4 regions of the Streptomyces sp. NPDC001508 genome follow, and region 4 is predicted to be linked to each of the others. Evidence: riboswitches for the same ligand, from Rfam matches in the RefSeq annotation. Region 4 holds a riboswitch; each other region holds the start of a gene.
The links. A riboswitch is a leader RNA that binds a small molecule or an ion and turns the genes downstream of it on or off. The one in region 4 is predicted to bind cyclic di-AMP.
Positions count from the first base shown of each region.

Region 1: it holds a riboswitch for cyclic di-AMP, as region 4 does, so the genes downstream of both, ABT245_RS44855 (M23 family metallopeptidase) here and ABT245_RS25120 (transglycosylase SLT domain-containing protein) in region 4, are expected to answer to the same signal.
Region 2: it holds a riboswitch for cyclic di-AMP, as region 4 does, so the genes downstream of both, ABT245_RS41520 (M23 family metallopeptidase) here and ABT245_RS25120 (transglycosylase SLT domain-containing protein) in region 4, are expected to answer to the same signal.
Region 3: it holds a riboswitch for cyclic di-AMP, as region 4 does, so the genes downstream of both, ABT245_RS38670 (C40 family peptidase) here and ABT245_RS25120 (transglycosylase SLT domain-containing protein) in region 4, are expected to answer to the same signal.

Region 1 covers NZ_JBEPAP010000114.1:4,767-9,684, forward strand. The annotation lists partial or broken gene ABT245_RS44845 (TetR family transcriptional regulator C-terminal domain-containing protein) at 1-199, shown strand, start outside; gene ABT245_RS44850 (SGNH/GDSL hydrolase family protein) at 247-1,032, opposite strand; gene ABT245_RS44855 (M23 family metallopeptidase) at 1,283-2,239, opposite strand; cyclic di-AMP (ydaO/yuaA leader) riboswitch at 2,244-2,401, opposite strand; gene ABT245_RS44860 (tyrosine-protein phosphatase) at 2,971-3,768, shown strand; gene ABT245_RS44865 (DUF6126 family protein) at 3,816-3,938, opposite strand; gene ABT245_RS44870 (helix-turn-helix domain-containing protein) at 3,935-4,534, opposite strand; gene ABT245_RS44875 (aspartate aminotransferase family protein) at 4,626-4,918, opposite strand, start outside.
Region 2 covers NZ_JBEPAP010000084.1:9,539-14,456, reverse strand. The annotation lists gene ABT245_RS41525 (aldo/keto reductase) at 1-691, opposite strand, end outside; gene ABT245_RS41520 (M23 family metallopeptidase) at 839-1,885, opposite strand; cyclic di-AMP (ydaO/yuaA leader) riboswitch at 1,895-2,052, opposite strand; tRNA gene ABT245_RS41515 (tRNA-Met) at 2,372-2,445, opposite strand; gene ABT245_RS41510 (dihydrofolate reductase family protein) at 2,567-3,697, opposite strand; gene ABT245_RS41505 (MarR family winged helix-turn-helix transcriptional regulator) at 4,134-4,649, shown strand; gene ABT245_RS41500 (GTP cyclohydrolase II) at 4,780-4,918, shown strand, end outside.
Region 3 covers NZ_JBEPAP010000070.1:25,635-30,552, reverse strand. The annotation lists gene ABT245_RS38680 (M23 family metallopeptidase) at 1-241, shown strand, start outside; gene pcrA (DNA helicase PcrA) at 317-2,806, opposite strand; cyclic di-AMP (ydaO/yuaA leader) riboswitch at 3,069-3,240, shown strand; gene ABT245_RS38670 (C40 family peptidase) at 3,249-4,436, shown strand; gene ABT245_RS38665 (tellurite resistance/C4-dicarboxylate transporter family protein) at 4,677-4,918, shown strand, end outside.
Region 4 covers NZ_JBEPAP010000030.1:10,870-15,787, reverse strand. The annotation lists partial or broken gene ABT245_RS25135 (ATP-grasp domain-containing protein) at 1-250, shown strand, start outside; gene ABT245_RS25130 (FAD-dependent oxidoreductase) at 344-1,540, shown strand; gene ABT245_RS25125 (HAD family hydrolase) at 1,655-2,461, shown strand; gene ABT245_RS25120 (transglycosylase SLT domain-containing protein) at 2,471-2,962, opposite strand; cyclic di-AMP (ydaO/yuaA leader) riboswitch at 2,968-3,143, opposite strand; gene ABT245_RS25115 (CocE/NonD family hydrolase) at 3,447-4,918, opposite strand, start outside.

The sequences.
Region 1 (4,918 bases), on a different contig from region 4:
TCTCCTGGACGGGCTCGCCGTGCGACCCACGTCGTACCCGGACGCGGTGCCGCGGTCCCGGGCACGGTGCCGCGGTCCCGAGCGCAGTGTGGGTGCCCGGGTTCGCCTCGTCGGGGTCCACCGCCGCCTCGAGCCGTTGCCGCCGCCCTGGTGGACGAGGTGGTCTCCCGCGAACTGGGCCTGGGCCAAGAGACGCTGACGGCGCGGCTGGGCCGAGCCGCGCGCCCCGGTCCCCGCCCCGGTGGTTCAGGCCACGGATGCGATGCGTGTCCTGATGTCGTCAGGGGAGAGCGCGCCCTTGGCCGTCACATGGTCGCCCGAGGACTCGCCGCGCAGCCGGCGCCCGATCCACGGGACCAGGTACTGGCGGGCCCAGTGGACGTCGTCGCGGCGCACTTCGAGGGTGCCGCGGGGCGGCAGCGGCGGCCAGGGTTGCTCCGGGTCGGCCGGGACCTCGACGCCGAGCATCTGGCCGGCCCGCAGTGCGACGCGCGTGTGCCCCTCCGGCGAGAGGTGGAGGCGGTCGTCGTCCCAGGCCCTGCGGTCCTGTACGGCCTTCAGTGACCACAGGTCGAGCACGGGGCAGCCGTACCGGTCGGCGATGGCCCGGACGTGCCCGTTGTAGGTGGCGATCCTGCCGCGCAGATGCTTGAGCACGGGCACGCCGCGTGTGTCGAAGCCGGTCGTCACCATGACGGTGCCGGCCACCGCGGTGAGCCGGGCCACGGCCCGCTCGAAACGCTCGGCCACCTCGTCCGGGTCGGTGCCGGGCCGCAGGATGTCGTTGCCGCCCGCGCAGAAGGAGACGAGGTCCGGCGCGAGTTCGACCGCCTGGGGGATCTGCTCGGCCACGATCTGGTCGAGCAGCCGTCCGCGCACGGCGAGATTGGTGTACCGGAAGTCGCCCTCGGGGCGGCGGTCCGCGAGCAGGACCGCGAACCGGTCGGCCCAGCCGACGAACGCCCCGTCGGGGCCGGGGTCGCCGACGCCCTCGGTGAAGCTGTCTCCCACCGCCACGTACGACCCGATCACAGCTGTGTTGTCACTCTTCGAATCGTCTGCCACGTCGGTCCATGATTCCCCTTCGGATGTGACCTACGCGATCGTAGGAAAGGGTTGACGAACGGTGAGATAAGACACTCCCCAAGAGTTTCCCAACGCGGGAACAGGCCGGAGGGCGGGGGTGTTGGGCGAAGGATTGCCGCGCCCGCCGGGCGCACATGGCGTGGGCCGCACCGGGACTCCGGTGCGGCCCACGCCATGTGCGGGGGTGTCGCTGCCGTCAGACGGTGACGCCGTGTGTGCGGAGGTAGGCGAGCGGGTCCACGTCCGAGCCGTAGTTCGCCGTGGTGCGGATCTCGAAGTGCAGGTGCGGGCCCGTCACATTGCCGGTCGCACCGGACAGGCCGATCTGCTGGCCCGGGGTCACGGTCTGGCCGGCCGAGACGGACAGCCGCGACAGGTGGGCGTACTGCGCGTAGTAGCCGTCGGCGAGCTTGAGGACCACCTGGTTGCCGTAGGCACCGCCCCAGCCCGCGGAGACGACGGTGCCCGCGCCGACCGCCTTGAGCGAGGTGCCGGTCGGGACGACGAAGTCGACACCGGTGTGGTAACCGCTGGACCACATGCTGCCCGCCGTGTGGTAAGCGGTCCCGATCCGGGCGCCGTTGACCGGGAGGCCGTAGCCGGCGGTGTCGGTGGTGCCGGCGGTCCCGGTGTTCTGGGCGACCGGAGCGCTGTCGGACGAGGTGTCGGACGAAGAAGGCGCCGACGGCTGCGCGGACCCGGCGGACTCGGCGGACTCGGCGGACGAGGACTTCTCGGAGGACGGCTCGGTGGACGAGGAGTCGGTCCCCGTCCCGGCCCGCTCCCCGAGCGTGAGCTTCAGACCGGGGTGGATCAGCGAGGGATTGCCGCCGATGGCCTCACGGTTGTCCTGGTAGATCCGCTGCCAGCCGCCGCTGACTCCCTGTTCCTCGGCGATCTTGGCGAGCCAGTCGCCCTGCCGCACCGAGTACGTCCGGGTGCCGGAGTGCGCGGCGGCCGTCGTCTGCTCAACGGTGCCGGACTGGACGGACTGCTGCGCGGCGGCGCGGGGCGCCGAGTCGGGGGTGGCGGCGTGTGCCCCGGCGGCGCCGATGAGCGGCAGGGCGAGCGCGGCGCCGCCGGTTCCGGCGGCGGCGATGGAGCGGGTGAGTCGCTGGGACTTGGGACGGCGGTGCTTACCCTTCGCGGGCATGGCGAATTCCTCTCCGGCGCCTGCGAGGTGAGCTGTCGGGTTCGGGCTGGAGCTGCCCGGCCGCGCAGGGCGCGGCTTCACCCCTAGCCGTCCCGGAGACCGGGACAGGCAGTCGTGCCTGGTGGGTCCCCCGCTCCTGCCGGGCACGGGTGAGTGTGTGTCGGGGATCCGGGCGGCGGCAGGATTCGGCGGTCCGTCCGGATTGGTGGCGAACGTAAGCGAGCGGGACGCGAACGGACAAGGAGCCGCTTCACCCGGTGCGCGTTTCCCGTGATCCGTCGCGGGAATTCCCGGTCACCGTCCGTGCATGTCGCGGTGGCGGGCTTTCCCAATTCCCGCAAGAAGCCCGTGCATTACGTGGTCATGACGGACGACGCACCGTCACGGGTATGACGCTCCTCACGCCCCTCACCGCATAACCGGCAATCCAGACAGAAGAGTCAGACGCGGTACGGCCGAAGGACCGCGGTGTCCCGATCGTCGCGGAGTGCGGTGCGCAGCCCGTGGCACCACAGCACGGCATCACGGTCGGGTACGACCGTCCTCGGCGATGTCCGTCATAAAGCCTCACAAGTGCCCCCAGATCCGCTCACGCCGCACCATCATCAAGTGCGGCGAGCCTGTGGGGCAACGCCTGTGGATAACTCGCTGCCGCGGGAAATCCATGTCGTATGGTCGACGGCGTGCCCGTCGACGACCCACGTCGCGGGGAGTGACCGCGAGGAGCCTCCGTGACACAGCAGGTCCCGTCGACCGAACCCGAACTCGCCGGTGTGCGCAACTTCCGTGATGTGGGCGGACTGCCGACCGCGGACGGCCGGCGGGTGCGCCCCGGCGTGCTGTTCCGCAGCGGTCATCTGGCGCATGCGACCGAGTCCGACGCCGCGTTCCTCTCCTCCCTGGGCCTGCACACGATCTTCGACTTCCGCAACGGCGCCGACCAGAAGCTGGAGGGGCCGGACGTCGAACTGCCCGGCGTGCGCAACGTCAATCTGCCGCTGACCGACCCTGCGGACGGCGCCGAGTTCTGGACGATGGTCCGCGACGGCGACGTCGGCGAGCTGCGGCAGCTGCTCGGCGACGGCAAGGCCGAGCACCGGATGATCGTCTCGTACCGCTCGATCATCACGGAGCGCACCGCCGAGCACTCCCGGGTGCTGCACGCGCTGGCCGAGGACAGCGTCCCTGCGCTGATGCACTGCGCGGCGGGCAAGGACCGCGCGGGCCTGTCCATCGCCGTGACACTGCTCGCCCTCGGAGTGGAGCGCGAGGCGATCCTGGCCGACTATCTGGAGTCGAACGCCAAGCACCGCCGCTACCGGGTGCGCCGCAGCGGCGGCGCGGACACCGCGTACACCCCGGAGATCATGGAACTGATCAGCCCGCTGTTCGACGCGCGCGCCGAGTATCTGACGGCCGCCCTGGAGACCGTCGAGCAGACCTGGGGCGGTGTCGACGCCTATCTGGAGCAGGGGCTGGGTCTGGCGTCGCCGACCCGGGAGCGGCTGCGCGAGCGGCTGCTGGACTGACGGACGCTCACTTCGGGGCCGTCACCCGGCCGTCGTGCCGTCGCCGCTCATCCCTTGGCGCCCACCTCGAACAGCAGATAGATGAAGCCCGCCACGATGTGGCCGACGGCGATGTAGATGATCAGCCGGACCCACAGGGCGCGCGGGAACTTCTCCTCCATGTCAGTCATGGCAGCTCTCCAGTGATGGGGCCCAGGCACAGCGCGGCCGTGGGACTTTGCAGCAGGGTGTGGACGAACAGAAGCTCCACCCCGCCGTGGTCCTCGGCGGCGAGGCGGTGCGGGGTCAGCGAGTCGAAGTGCGCGCTGTCGCCGGGAGCGAGGACATGGGCGGTGTCCCCGAGGCGCAGGGCGAGCCGGCCCTTGAGGACGTACAGCCACTCCTCGCCGGGGTGCACGCGCACGATGTCGCGCTGCGAGCCGTGGGGCACGCGGACGCGCAGTGCCTGCATGCCGCGGCCGGGGGCGCCGGCCTGCCAGTAGGTCCAGCCGCCCGCACGGGTCGGTTCCATGTCGGCGGCGCGCACGATCGCGTCCCGGTCGGCGACGGTCTCGCCGAGCAGTTCCGAGACGGTCGTACCGTAGACGCGGGCCAGTGCGAGCAGCATCGGCAGGGAGGGCTGGCGCTGTCCGGTCTCCAACCGGGACAGATGGGCGGGCGACAGCCCTGCGGAGTGCGCCGCCGCCTCCAGCGTGAGGCCGGCGCGGCGGCGCAACGAGCGCAGCTGGAGCGCGACGGCGGACAGCTCGGCTTCGGAGGAGCTCACGCCTCCATTGAGCCGCAGGCTTGCCCCTCAGGCAAATTTCTTGCCTCAGAGGCAAACGCCGCCCGACAACCGGCGAAGTCGTGCGGGACGGTCACCGGTTGGCGACCGCCTGCTTGATCAGCGTCTTGCCGAAGTCCCACATCAGACCGCCACCGCTGTGCGCGTCGTCCATCACGGCGGTGAAGGCGTCCACGAACCGGTCGACCTCGGCCTCCCCGATGACCAGCGGGGGGATCAGCTTGATCACCTCCAGGTGGTCGCCGGAGACCTGGGTCAGGATGCGGTGCCGCTGGAGCAGGGGCACCACGACCATCTGCGCGAACAGGCCCTTGCGGGCGGCCTGCAGCATGGTCCAGCGGCTACGCAGCTTGAGCGAGCTGGGCC
Region 2 (4,918 bases), on a different contig from region 4:
CGCTGTCGACGGTCGTACCGGGGCGGTACTTGCCCGTGAGGAAGCCGGCCGCCAGGGAGTAGTACGGGAGGGCGGCGAGTCCGGCGCGGGCGGCGACGTCCTGGAGCGGGCCCTCGTAGGTGTCGCGCGAGACCAGGTTGTAGTGCGGCTGGAGCGCCACGTACCGGGCGAGGCCCTCGCGGTCGGAGAAGTCCAGGGACGCCTGGAGCCGCTCCGCGCTGATGTTGGACGCGGCGATGTACCGCACCTTGCCGACCCGCACCAGCTCGTCGAGCGCGCCGATGATCTCCTCGACCGGCACGTCCGGCTTGTCGAAGTGCGTGTAGTAGAGGTCGATGTGGTCGGTGTCGAGCCGGCGCAGCGAGGCGTCCGCCGCGGCCTTGATGTTGGCGGCGGACAGTCCCGGGTGGTCGGGGTGCTGGCTGACCTTGGTGGCGATCAGCACGTCCGAACGGTTGCCGCGCGCCTTGACCCACCTGCCGATGATCGTCTCGGACTCGCCGCCCTTGTTGCCCTCGACCCACGCGGAGTAGGAGTCGGCGGTGTCGATGAGGTTGCCGCCGGCGGCCGTGTAGGCGTCGAGGACGGCGAAGGACGTCGGCTCGTCGGCGCTCCAGCCGAAGACGTTGCCGCCGAGGGCGAGCGGGAAGACCTCAAGATCGGAGGAACCGAGTTTGTGAAGGGAAGTCATACTCGCGTTCAACGCGCCCACCGGAACCCGCGATTCCATCATCGTGCGCAAAGACCGTGTAAACACCGGACCGGCAGCCCTGACGTCGGGGGGATGGGCGCCAGGACCGCCGGGGAACGGGGGGTGTGCGGGGAGATGCCGGGTGGGTCAGGGGGTGAGGCCCTTGCTGCGCAGCCAGGCCATCGGGTCGATGCCGCTGGACTGGCCGCCGGGGTGCACCTCCAGGTGGAGGTGGGGTCCGGTGACATTGCCCGTGGCGCCCACGCGGCCGATGACGTCCCCGGTGTTGACCTTCTGCCCGACGCTGACGCTGATCGACGACTGGTGGCAGAACCACAGCTCGGTGCCGTCGTCCAGGGTGAGGATCGTGCGGTAGCCGTAGGAGCCGGCCCAGCCCGCCTCGGTGATCGTGCCGGTGTGCACGGCCTTGATCAGCGTGCCCGTGGGGGCGGCGAAGTCGAGGCCGGTGTGGTAGCCGGAGGACCACATGGAGCCGGCCTGGCCGAAGGTGCTGGTAATCGTGTACGAGGAGGTCGGCAGGCTGTACTGCCTGGCCAGCGCGGCCAGCCGCGCCTCCTCGGCCTTCTTCTTGGCGGCGGCCTCCGCCTTCTCCTTGGCGGCGGCGGCCCGGGCCGCGGCCTCCTTCTCCGCCTTGGCCGCCGCGTCGGCGGCCTCCTGGTCGGCGGCGGACACGGCCGCGGCGACGGCCTTGGTCTCGGCCTGGCCCTGCTGCTGCTCGGCCTGGGCCATGATGCGGTTGCGCAGCGCCTCGCCGGCGTCGGTGGTGCCCTCGGCGCTGTCGGCCTCGGTCACGCCGACGCTGCTCAGGGCGGTCGCGGAGCCCTTGGTGGCCTCGGTGCCCGCGCCGTCGCCGTCGCCGAGCAGGGAACCGACGGAGGGCAGGTCGGGCATGGAGATGGACACCGGCGGCTTGCCGGTGTTGGCGCTGGCCATGCCGCCCGCGCCGACGGCGGCTATGACGCCGACGCCGAGGACCGTGGAGCTGCGGGCGAGTCCGCCGCCGCGCTGTCTGGCGACGCGATGCCGGCCGCGGAGCGGGCGGATGGAGTCCTCGGTGGGGTTCCACTCCTCCCAAGGGCCCTCGTCGGTGCGGTAGTTGCCATAGCCGAAGGTCTCGGTGCCGTACTGGCTCGGCGCGAACGGGGCTTCTGGGGCGGGCCGGTTGGACGCCACTCGGGCGTACTCCTTTCCTTCCTCCGCCTACCGGGTTAGCTGACGGGTTCGGAGCAGGAAGGTCTCCTACGCGCGTATACCGGCCGTGTCTCCACGGCGGTGTCCGCGTGATTCACCCCAAGGTGGTGGTTCCCCGGTTCCCTTGCGGGATTCGGCGCGTGAGCACGGAGCCGCCTCTTGTGACGACTGGGACAACCGCGCTGCGTTATCGAACGTTAATAGACCCGGCGGGCAGATTCCAAGCCGTTCAGCTTGATCATTAACGCTTTCCGGCATGGACTTACCACTCAGGACCTGCGAAAATCGGGCAAGTTGACCACGCGCGCTCGGAAACTCGGGCAACCCACGGGACTTGACGGTGTTTCAGTTGTTATGCGGAGGGCAGTCGTCCGATCACCGCTCGTGACCGTGAGCGAGCCGCGTCACCGTGGGCGGAAAACACTCAGGGCCGGAATCCATGTACTGGATTCCGGCCCTGAGCCTTCGTAGCGGGGACAGGATTTGAACCTGCGACCTCTGGGTTATGAGCCCAGCGAGCTACCGAGCTGCTCCACCCCGCGTCGGTGTTCCACCAGTGTACGCCATGAACAGGAGGGCGAGCACACGGATAACCTCCGGGCCCTTCCCGGGGGCCGCCCGGCGGTCGGCGGCCTCTTTCCCCGGGCCGGGCGGGCGCGGCCCTCAGTCGAGCAGATGGCGGTTCGGCTCCCTGGCCGCGGTCTCGTACTCGGGCAGGACGACGACGTCGACGCCCGCGGCCGTCAGCAGCCCGCTTCCGTCGGCCGCCGCGACGAACGTGTCCGGCTCCCGCCAGGCCGTGACCACCCGGCGCACCCCCGCGTCCAGGATCAGCCGAGCGCAGGGCGCGGGCCGCGAGGCCCGCCGGGCGCACGGCTCAAGGCTGCTGTAGACCGTGGCCCCGGCCAGCCGTGGATCCGCCGGGTCGGTCTTGGCGAGTGCGGCCTCCTCCGCGTGGACCACCGGGTCGCCCGCCTCCCGGGAGAATCCGCGTGCCAGCTCCGTCCCGTCCGCGGCCACCACGACCGCGCCCACGCTGAACGCCGTGCGCGAGGGCGGGCACCGCGCCGCCAGTTCGCAGGCGATCCGCAGCCAGTGCCGGTCCGCGGCGACGGCCGCCGGACCGCTCCCTGGGGCGGTCGGCTCGTACCGCATCAAAACCACGTCCTCGATCCGCCGGGTCTCCAGCAGCCGCAGCCGCCCGCGCTGGTACTCCCCCGGCCCGAACAGCCGGGGCGCCCCCGGGTCCCCGACGAGCAACGGGGCGACGACGAGCTGGAGTTCGTCGGCGAGACCCTGCCGGAGCAGTTGCGTGTGGACGCTCCCGCCGCCCTCGACCATCAGGCGCCGCACCCCACGCGCCGTGTACAGGTGGGACAGGAGGGCCGGCCAGTCGAGGCGGGGGCCCAGCGGGACGACATCGGCGGCGATACCGGCCCGCCGCGCCCGCTCGGCGCCCTCGTCCGTCGCGTAGAGGACCTTCTCGCCGCCGGTGTGCCAGAACCACGCGTCCGGGTCCAGGTCGCCCGAGCCGCTGACGGCGACCTTGAGCGGGTACTCCGGCCGGCCGGCGGCGAGCCGGGCCGTGCGCCGCTCGGGCGCGTTGACCAGCAGCCGCGGGTTGTCGGCGCGGATGGTGCCCGCGCCGATCAGGATCGCGTCGACGGACGCCCGCACCGCGTCGACCCGGTCGAAGTCGGCCGGGCCGGACAGAAGCAGCCGCTCGGGGCCGGTGTCGTCCAGACAGCCGTCGAGGGAGACGGCGGCGGACAGCAGGACGTACGGGAAGGGCATCGGCGTACTCCATCGTGGAGACGAACGGACGGGGGCCAGGCGGGGCCGCTTTTACGGCGGGCATGGATGGGACGGGCTTGGTTCGGCGGGGCTGGTTGCGGCGACTCCGGGTCGGGGAGCCCGTTGCGGCGGCTCCGGCTCGGACGGGGCCGGTTTGAGGCGGACATGGGTTGGACGGGCTTAGTCGGGCGGGGCCGGTCGGGGAGGCTCCGGGTCAGGCGGGGCCGTCTTGAGGCGGACATAGATGGGACGGGCTGGGGTCGGGCGGGGCCCGTTGCTGAGGCTCCGGGTCGGAGGGCCGGCTGCGGCGGCTCCGGCTCGGGGGGCCGGTTTGAGGCGGACATGGGTTGGACGGGCTTAGTCGGGCGGGGCCGGTTACTGAGGCTCCGGGTCGGGTGGGCTTGGTTCAAGTTTGAAGCAAACTTACACTGGCGGCATGACGACCCGCTGGCTCACCCCCGAGGAGCAGCGCGCCTGGCGCGCGTACGTCGCGGCCTCCCTGCTGCTGGAAGACGCGATCGACCGGCAGCTCCAGCAGGACGCCGGCATGCCGCACCTGTACTACTCCATCCTGGCCAACCTCTCCGAGGCACCGGAGCACCGGCTGCGGATGACCGACCTGGCCGAGCGTTCGAAGATCACCCGCAGCCGGCTGACGTACGCGGTGACCCGGCTGGAGAAGGACGGCCTGATCCGGCGCGAGGGGTGCCCGTCGGACCGGCGCGGCAGCATCGCCGCGCTGACGGAGGCGGGGACGGCGGCCCTGGAGCGCACGGCACCCGGGCACGTCGAGACGGTGCGCGCCGCCGTCTTCGACCACCTCAGCGAGGAGCAGGTGGCGCAGCTGGAGGAGATCTGCACGACGATCGCGCGGGCACTGCAAGGAAACGGGGCGCGCCCCACGCCCGAGGACCTGCCGTGGCGGCGCCGGTCGACGCCCTCCTGTTCCTGAGCGCGCTGCCCGGCCGCCGGCGCAAGTCCGATTTCCCGTTGCTTCAAAATTAAAGCATGGAGTAGGCTCCCAGCCGTAGTTTCTGCTTCAAAACTGAAGCAGGTGCAGCCCTTCGGACCCGGAGACCCGCATGCCCGACACCCCCGTCGCCACACCGCGCGCCCGCGTCCGGGTACCGCTGCGCTTCCACGACGGATACGCCGTCGACGCCGACCTCGTCACCTTCCACGGCCTCGCGGACGGCCGGGAGCACCTCGCCATCGTCCTCG
Region 3 (4,918 bases), on a different contig from region 4:
CAGCGCCTACGGCAACATGATGATCGTGACGGCGAAGGACGGCACGGAGACGTGGTACTGCCACCTCTCCAGCTATCGGGTCGTCTCGGGTGCGTCCGTCAAGGCCGGGGAGCCGATCGCGTACTCCGGGAACTCGGGCAACTCCACCGGTCCGCACCTGCACTTCGAGGTGCGCCCGGCCGGCGGCTCCGCGATCGACCCGCTGCCGTGGCTGCGCAGCCACGGACTCGACCCGACGTAAGCACCGCAGGCCCGCTCCTGGCTCAAGGTCCCGTCCACGGGCCCCCGCCGGTGGGCAGGGGCCCGGCTCAAGGGACTACAGCTTCTCCACCGGCGCGTACCGCAGCAGCAGCCGTTTGGGCTTCGAGTCTCCGAAGTCGATCGTCGCCTGGGCCTTGTCCCCCGTGCCCGCCACGGCGACGACCGTGCCGAGCCCGAACTGGTCGTGGGTGACCCGGTCGCCGACGGCCAGGGAGACCACCGGCTTCTCCGACGTCCTGCGCGTGGCGAACCCGGACGCGCCCGCCGCGGAGGAACGGGAGCGGGACGACGACAGCGAGGCCGCGATGCCGGAGGACGGTCCGGACGACACGGGCGCCACGGCTCCCGTCCGCTTCCACTCCAGGTGGGCGGCCGGGATCTCCTCCAGGAACCGCGACGGCGGGTTGTACGAGGGCTGGCCCCAGGCGCTGCGCATGGTGGACCGGGTGAGGTAGAGCCGCTCCCGCGCGCGCGTGATGCCGACGTACGCCAGGCGCCGCTCCTCCTCCAGTTCCTTGGTCTGGCCGAGGGCGCGCATGTGCGGGAAGACGCCGTCCTCCATGCCGGTCAGGAAGACCACCGGGAACTCAAGGCCCTTGGCGGTGTGCAGGGTCATCAGGGTGATGACGCCGTCGCCCTCCTCCTCGTCCGGGATCTGGTCGGAGTCGGCGACCAGCGCGACCTGCTCCAGGAAGTCGGCGAGCGTGCCTCCCGCGGCCGTCTCTCCCTCGCCGCGCTCCTGCTCGAACTCCAGGGCCACGGAGGCGAGTTCCTGAAGGTTCTCGATCCGGGTCTCATCCTGCGGGTCGGTCGAGGCCTGCAACTCGGCGAGATAGCCGGTGCGTTCCAGCACCGCCTCCAGGACGGTCGCCGGGCCCGCGCCGGACTCGACGATCGTACGCAGCTCCTCCATCAGCGTGTTGAACCGCTGGACGGCGTTGGTGGACCGGGCGGCCATGCCGTACGCTTCGTCCACGCGGCGCAGCGCCTGCGGGAAGCTGATCTTCTCGCGCTGCGCGAGTGCGTCGATCATCGCCTCCGCGCGCTCGCCGATGCCGCGCTTGGGCACGTTCAGGATGCGGCGCAGCGGGACCGAGTCCTCCGGGTTGGCCAGCACCCGCAGATAGGCGAGGACGTCCCGGACCTCCTTGCGCTCGTAGAAGCGGACACCGCCGACGACCTTGTAGGGCAGGCCGACGCGGATGAAGACTTCTTCGAAGACACGGGACTGGGCGTTGGTGCGGTAGAACACGGCGACATCGCCGGCCTTGGCCTCGCCCGCGTCGGTCAGCCGGTCTATCTCGTCGGCGACGAACTGCGCCTCGTCGTGCTCGGTGTCCGCGACATACCCGGTGATCGTGGCGCCCGCGCCCGCGTTGGTCCACAGGTTCTTGGGGCGGCGGGACTCGTTGCGCTCGATGACGGCGTTGGCTGCGGACAGGATCGTCTGCGTGGACCGGTAGTTCTGCTCCAGCAGGATCGTCATCGCGTCCGGGTAGTCCTCCTCGAACTGGAGGATGTTGCGGATGGTCGCGCCGCGGAAGGCGTAGATCGACTGGTCGGCGTCGCCCACGACGCACAGTTCGGCGGGCGGCAGGTCGTGCTCGCCCGGCGGCACGTCCACCGGCTGCTCGGCGGTCCCGACGAGTTCGCGCACGAGGGCGTACTGCGCGTGGTTGGTGTCCTGGTACTCGTCCACGAGCACATGGCGGAAGCGGCGGCGGTAGTGCTCGGCGACATCCGGGAAGGCGCGCAGCAGATTGACCGTGGTCATGATCAGGTCGTCGAAGTCGAGCGCGTTCGCCTCGCGGAGACGGGACTGGTAGAGGGCGTACGCCTGGGCGAGGGTCTTCTCGAATCCGTCGCTCGCCCGGGCGGCGAAGTCCTCCTCGTCGATCAGCTCGTTCTTCAGGTTGGAGATCTTGGCGCTGAAGGACTTGGGCGGGAAGCGCTTCGGGTCGAGGTCCAGATCGCGGCAGACCAGGGCCATCAGACGCTTGGAGTCGGCGGCGTCGTAGATCGAGAAGGACGAGGTGAAGCCGAGGCGCTTGCTCTCACGGCGCAGAATGCGCACGCACGCGCTGTGGAAGGTCATCACCCACATGGCGTTGGCGCGCGGGCCGACGAGGTGCTCGACGCGCTCCTTCATCTCGCCCGCGGCCTTGTTGGTGAAGGTGATCGCGAGGATCTGCCCCGGGTGCACCTTGCGCTCCGCCAGCAGATGGGCGATGCGGTGCGTGAGCACCCGGGTCTTGCCGGAGCCGGCGCCGGCCACGATGAGCAGCGGGGAGCCGGCGTGCACGACGGCGGCGCGCTGGTTCTCGTTCAGCCCGTGCAGAAGCGTGGCCGGGTCGATGACCGGCCGTGGGGCGCCGTTGCCGTAATAGGAGTCCCGGTCCGGGGGCACGTCGAACTTCCCGCCGAACAGATCGTCCGGAACCGGCTCCGGAGCGTGATCGTCCTCGGGCGGCGGCGGGGGCTCCTCGTCCTGCCCTCGGGGGGCTCGGAGGTCCGCCAGGAAGCTGTCGTCAAAGAGGCTGCTCATCGCTCTCCGAGTCTAGGCCGCGCCACCGACAACCCGCGGCCGCCCCGGGAAGATGGCCCGGTTCCTCCGGCGGGCCCGCTTCCGGGCGCAGGCCGCGCAAACCGCTCACCGTACGGAATCGCCCTGTCACCCAGACGGAATCCCCCTGACAGGTCACGAAAATGTATCGGGCATATCACCCATCAACCTTCACAGGGGCCACACGAGTTGGCTACCGTGCCGGGCAGGCCGTACGACCCCCACCGGCGAACGTCGCCGGGCCGCACGGCCTCCGCCGAGTCCGGCGCGCCCGCGTGGTGCGCGGAGCCGGGGACCCACACCGACCTTGGGGTGAATCGGCCCAACTCCCGCATGGGGAGGGGCCGTAGGGCAAGCCTTCCGAACCACCCGCCCGAACCCGACAGCTAACTCGGTAGGCGGAGCACGGAAGGAGTCGCCTCCCTTGGCGTCGCATCGCAAGTCGCGCTCCGCGGGTACCCGCGCGACCGGCATACGGACCCCCGCCCTGGCCACCGCCGCCCTCACCTCCGTGGCCCTGCTCTCCCAGACGGCGAACGCCGCCCCCACTCCCGACGGCGACCGGCCCAGCGTGGAGGAGGTGCAGCGGAAGGTCGACGACCTGTACCGGCAGGCCGAGTCGGCGACCGAGAAGTACAACGCGGCCAAGGAGAAGACCGGCAAGCAGCGCAAGCAGGTCGACACCCTCCTGGACGACGTCGCCCGGCGCACGAGCCGGCTCAACAAGGCCCGTGAGGAACTGGGGACGTTCGCCGCCGCGCAGTACCGGACCGGGGCCGCCTCCCCCGACACCGCCACCTTCCTGCTCTCGGACACCCCGCAGGACTACTTCGACCAGACCCAGCTGATGAGCCGGCTGACCTCGCGTCAGAAGACCGCGGTCGACGACTACGTCACCGAGCAGTCGGCGACCATGAAGAAGCGGCGGGAGGCCACCAAGAGCCTGGAGACGCTCACCGAGTCGCAGGACGAACTCCAGACCGCCAAGGCCACCGTCCAGAAGAAGCTCTCCACCGCGCGCCAGTTGCTGTCGAAGCTGACGGCGGAGGAGAAGGCACGGCTCGCGGCGATCGAGAAGCGCAAGCAGGAGGAGGCCGCGCGGAAGGCGGCCGAGCTGGCCAAGAAGCAGGCGGAGCAGGAGGCGGCCCGGCAGAAGAGCGACGCGTCGAACTCCGCGGGTTCCTCGTCCTCTTCGTCGTCTTCTTCGTCGTCTTCTTCCTCTTCGTCGTCCTCTTCCTCCGGCTCCGGCTACGCCACCAAGGCCGAGAAGGCGATCGCGTTCGCCCGCGCGCAGATCGGCAAGCCGTACGTCTGGGGCGCGACCGGACCCGACTCCTACGACTGCTCGGGGCTCACCCAGGCCGCCTGGAAGGCCGCGGGCGTCAGCCTGCCGCGCACCACCTACAGCCAGGTCGACGCCGGCACCACGGTCTCCCTCGCCGACGCACAGGCGGGCGACCTGATCTTCTTCTACGACGACGTCACCCACGTGGGCCTCTACATCGGCGACGGCATGATGATCCACGCTCCGAAGCCGGGCGCCTACGTCCGCGAGGAGTCGATCTACTACGCCGGGAGTTCGATCATCCACAGCGTGGTACGGCCGGCCTGACCGGCCGGGCTCGCCTCCACGCGCGCGTGGGCGCGTTCTGGTCGACCGTCGAAGAGGTCGATGGTGCTCCCGCCGCCACGCGCGCGTGGGCGCGTTCTCTGCGATAGCCGTCGTACAGACGGTGTCCGGCTCGCCTCCACGCGCGTTCGTGTCCCGCCGTGTCCGGCGCCCGCGCGTTTTTGGGACGTACGCGCGCGTGCCACGCCGTCGGCGCGCCCGGTGCTCCCTAGCATCGGGCGCATGCCCGGCACCTCACCCCTTCGCGCCTGGTGGGCGCAGCGTCCGCCGGCGGCCGGGGCCGCCGTGATGGCGACCGGCATCGTCTCGCTGGGTCTGTACCTGACCGGGTACGAGGTTCTGTCCCTGATCGCGCTGGCGCTGAGCTGTGTCGCCTGGGCTGCGCTCGCCGTGGACTTCGTCGCGGGCATGCTGCGCGACCGGGAGCGATGGCCGGCCGAGGCGCGAAGGCCGGACGCGCTCAC
Region 4 (4,918 bases):
GGACCTGACCGGTCGTCCGGTGCCGACGAGGGAGCGGCGCGTCGGCCGTCGGTGGGTCGTGGAGGACATCGGCCTGCCCGCTCTCCTCGCCCACCGCCGCGCCGGCTGCACGACGCCGCACGCGCCGGACCGGCCGAGCGGGGCGGAACCGGCCTGGTTCGCGGGTGCGGATCCGCTGCCGTTCCGCGTGACGGCCGCGCGCTTCGTGCGGCCGTCCGCCAAGCACCTCTGTCAGACGTGGCGGATCTGACAGAGGTGGCGCATCTGTCAGACGTGGCGGACCAACCGCCGCGACAGCACGACCACCGCCATGAAGCAGGCGTCACATCCTGGGGAGGACTTCGTGATCCAACCGGTAGCAGTCATCGGTGCCGGACCCTTCGGTCTGTCCACCGCCGCCCATATCAAGGCGCGCGGGGTCCCCGTGCGCGTCTTCGGCGACCCCATGGTGAGCTGGCGTGATCACATGCCCGCCGGGATGCTCCTGAAGTCGACCCCGGCGGCCTCCACCATCGACGCCCCGCAGCCCGGCCACACCCTGGTCGACTACTGCGACGCGGCGGGCGTTCCCCGACTGGTCACCGACGAGGACGTCGTCCCCGTCGAGACGTTCATCTCCTACGGAGAGTGGTTCCAGCGGGAGCTGGTGCCCGACCTGGAGCGGGTCAGGGTCGTCTCGGTCGACGGGCGTGCCGACGGCGGTTTCGACGTCGGGCTGGCCTCGGGCGAGTCGTTCCCGGCGCGCGCCGTCGTGATCGCCACGGGACTGTCGGGCCTGTCCCATCTGCCCCCGGAGCTGGCCGCCGCCGCGGCGGACGGACCCGCCCCGACGGGCCCGGTGTCCCACAGCTCCCAGCACCACGACCTCACCCGGTTCGCCGGCAAGGAACTGATCGTCGTCGGCGCCGGGCAGTCCGCGCTGGAGACCGCGGCGCTGGCGGCCGAAGCGGGCGCACGCGTGCGCGTGGTCGCACGGCGCCGCGTCGGCTTCGGTGCCCCGCCGTGGCACCGGCCGCGACTGCGTCCCGAGTCGCCGTTCGGCCGCGCCTGGTCGCTGTGGGCCCTCAGCCACTATCCGCACTCCTATCGCCACCTGCCCGCGCACACCCGGCACTACCTGGTCCGCCGGGTGCTCGGCCCGCTCGGCGCCTGGTGGTTGCGGGACCGCTTCGAGGGCAAGGTGCGGGTGGAGGAGATCGACCGCGTCCTGGGCGCGGAGGCCCCCGACGGCACGCCGGTCCTCACGGTCCGCACCCGTACCGGAGCCACCGGCCGCTTCCTGGCCGACCATCTCATCGCGGCGACCGGCTACCGCGTCGACATAGCCGCGATGGGCTTTTTGGGCCACGGCGTCCGAGCCCGGCTCGCCGTCAGCCGGGGCACTCCGGAACTCGGCGCGGGCTATGTCTCCTCGGTTCCCGGTCTCTACTTCACCGGCCTGCCCGCCGCGGCCTCCTACGGCCCGGTGATGGGCTTCGTGCGCGGCACCGAGTTCGCCTCGCCGCGCCTCGCGAAACACCTGGTGGCGGCACACGCCTGAGACCGCGCCACACCGGATGAGGGCGTTGCCGCGACCTCTGTCTCCGGCCGGAGGAGCGCAAGGGGCAGGCGGGAGCGGTGAGTCGTGGCGGCCCGCTGTCCGTATTCTCTGGTCATGGCCGCTCCTCCCACATGTTCACTCGTCGCCACCGACCTTGACGGAACGCTCCTGCGTGGCGACGACACGCTCTCCGACCGGTCCCTCGCCGCGCTCGCGCGTGTGGCACGCGCCGGCGCCCGGCACCTGGTGGTCACGGGGCGCCCGGCGCCACGGGTGCGGCCGTTGCTCGACACACTGGGCCGCGGGGGGCTCGCGGTGTGCGGACAGGGCGCGCAGGTGTACGACGCCGAAACGGACCGCCTGCTGTGGTCGGTCACCCTGGACCGGGAGTTGGCCGAGACCGCGCTCGGCAAGATCGAGGCCGAGGTGGGGCAGGTGTACGCGGCCGTCGACCAGGACGGGGTGAGCGGGCTCACGCTCATCGAGTCCGGCTATCTGATGCCGCATCCGACGCTGCCCGCCGTCCGTGTCGAGCGGCGCGACGATCTGTGGTGCGCGCCCATCAGCAAGGTGCTGCTGCGTCACCCCGCCCTGTCGGACGACGAGTTGGCGGCGACGGCGCGCGCGGTCGTGGGCTCGCTGGCGACCGTGACCATGTCGGGGCCCGGGACCGTCGAGTTGCAGCCGTGCGGTATCACCAAGGCCACGGGTCTTGCACTGGCCGCCGAGCACCTTCGGCTGGCCCCTGAAGGGGCCGTCGCCTTCGGTGACATGCCGAACGACATCCCGATGTTCGACTGGGCCGCCCACGGAGTGGCCATGGCCGGCGCCCACCCCGAGCTGAAGGCGGTGGCCGACGAGGTCACCCTGTCGAACGAGGACGACGGCGTGGCCGTCGTCCTCGAAAGACTGTTTCCGTGACGGGACGTGTCAGTAGGCGCCGTTGACGTTGTCGATCGAGCCGTAGCGCTTGGCGGCGTAGTTGCAGGCGGCCGTGATGTTGGCGACCGGGTCGTAGATGTCGTACGACGTCCCGGCCACGTGGTAGGCCCTGAACGTCGGGTCGATGACCTGGAGCAGACCCTTGGACGGGATGCCCTTCGCGGCGTTGGAGTCCCAGAGGTTGATGGCCCGCGGGTTGCCCGAGGACTCGCGCATGATGTTGCGGTGGATGCCGTAGTAGGTGCCGGGGATGTTCTTCTCCGCCATGATCGCGAGCGATTCGCGGATCCAGCCGTCGAGGTTGTTCGGGTACCCGGCAAGCGTCGTTCCGGCCGTCGTCACGGTCCCGGGGGTGGCCGCGTGGGCGCCGGTGGCGCCGAGGAGCGGCAGGGCGAGCACGGCGGCTCCGGTGCCGGCCACCGCGAGGGTACGGGCGAGGCGGTTGGTGCGGACGAGACGGTGTCGAGCGGCTGCAGACATGGCGTTGTTCCTCTCCGGCGCCTGCGAGGTGAGCTGTCGGGTTCGGGCGGGGGAGGTGCCCGGCCGGCCGCCGAAAGGCGACGCGACTTCACCCCAAGCCGTTCCGGCCGGCTGGTGCCGTCCGGCCCGGCGGCCTACCTGGGTCCCCCGCTCCTGCCGTACGAAATGTGGTTTGTCGATGGGTCATGTCGGGTGGCGGCAGGATTAGGCGTCCATCCGACTGGCCCGGAAGCTATGCGACTGCACATGTCGGAAACAAGGGGTGGATTCCCGGCTCGTACCAATTGACATGCGATTGAGACGAATGAGCCGCTTGATCCTTTGCTATCGCCAAGCGTCAACTCGACGTCGAGGAAAGGGTGGTGGGGGCTTCGGGCGGGGTGCTGCTGCCGCGATAAGGGGTGACTCAAGTCACTCCCCTCGAAGCTCAAGTGCATTCGGCACCAAGGGGAATTGAGATACTAATAGCGGCAAATCGGGCACTTCATCCCATGGTCCTCGGAATCCGCTTCTCCCAGGTTCGGTGGAAGATCACTTCACCGCCCGTCGTGCAGACCGCCTCGTCGGCGGTGACGAAGTGGCCGGCGTCACAGGAAATCTCCGAACGGACCTGGACCGTGGTGTCCCACGGCAGATCCGGGCGGTGCAGTCGCACCGAGTGCTCCGAGCGGGCGCGGGCCGACAACGGGTCGTTCCCGGTGATCGTGTACGTCTCCGTCGCGCCCTCGGTCCACTCCAGACCGTCCGGGTACGCGCGCGTGCCCTCGCGGCTCGGGGCCACCTCCACCCGCCACTCGTCCTCGGCGACGTCCCGCACCACCAGCCGCCCGGGGCGCGGCCCGTCCAGCGTGACGTACTCGCCCGCGCCCAGCGGCTCGGCCTGCTCGGGCTCTTCGAAGACGACCGCCGGGCCGGACACCCTGGCGCGCACCGGCAGTTCGAGCGAGCTGCCCGCCGGGTCGAGCACGCAGCCCGCCGCCGACTCGGGCCGTGGCCAGACCCACGGCCAGTACGCGGAGGAGACCGCGAGACGGATGCGGTGACCGGAGGGGAAGGCGTGCCCGGCCCCGCCCAGTTCGACGGTCGCCTCCTGCGGGCTGCCGGGTGACCAGGGCCCCGACTCCTGCGTGCCGCCCGGTGACGAGGGCGCCCCCTCTTGCGGGCCGCCCGGTGACGTGGGCGCCGACTCCTGTGTTCCGCTCGATGATCGGGGCGTCGCCTCCTGCGGGCCGCCCGGCGGCCGGGGTGCCGCATCCTCGTGGTCGGGCGGCGCCAGGTCCAGCACGCCTCGGGCGACCAGGGTCGACGAACCGTCCGGGGCGACGTCGCAGACCCGGATGATCAGCTGCGTCCGCGGCGCCATGCGGGTCAGTCGCAGTCGTACCCTGGGCCGTCCGAGCACCCAGGTCTCCTCGGTCACCTCGAAGTCGAAGCAGACGGACCGTCCGTCCTCGGCCCGCTGGTCGGGCGGCAGGTCGGCCTCGTCGCCGATCGGGCGGAAGCGGCCCGCGTCCACGCCGGTGTGCAGGGGTGAACGCACCAGGACCGGGGCGCCTCGGAGGTCGTGGGCGACGCTCGTCACGTTGGGGGACGGCCAGGCGGGTTCGCCGACCCAGCGGCCCGGCAGGGCGGCGCGGGCCGCGTCCGGGCGGTGGGACTCGACGACGTACGCACGCAGGAGCGGTTCGGACATCACCGGGCGCGCGCCCACGCCGCCGCGAGGAGCGGCGCCCATGGAGCCGTGGGAAGTGGCGGACGTAGACCCGCGGGAAGCGGCGGATACGGAGCCGTGGGGAGTGCCTGCCGCGGAGCCGCGGGGAGGGCCGGACGGTGAGCCGCGCTTGAGCCAGTGGTCCCACCAGCGCAGGGTTTCCTGGAGGAAGCCGATCGCCGGTCCGGGTGGCAGGTACAGGTCGGGGTAGTGGTGCGACCAGGGCCCGATCAGGCCGCGGACGC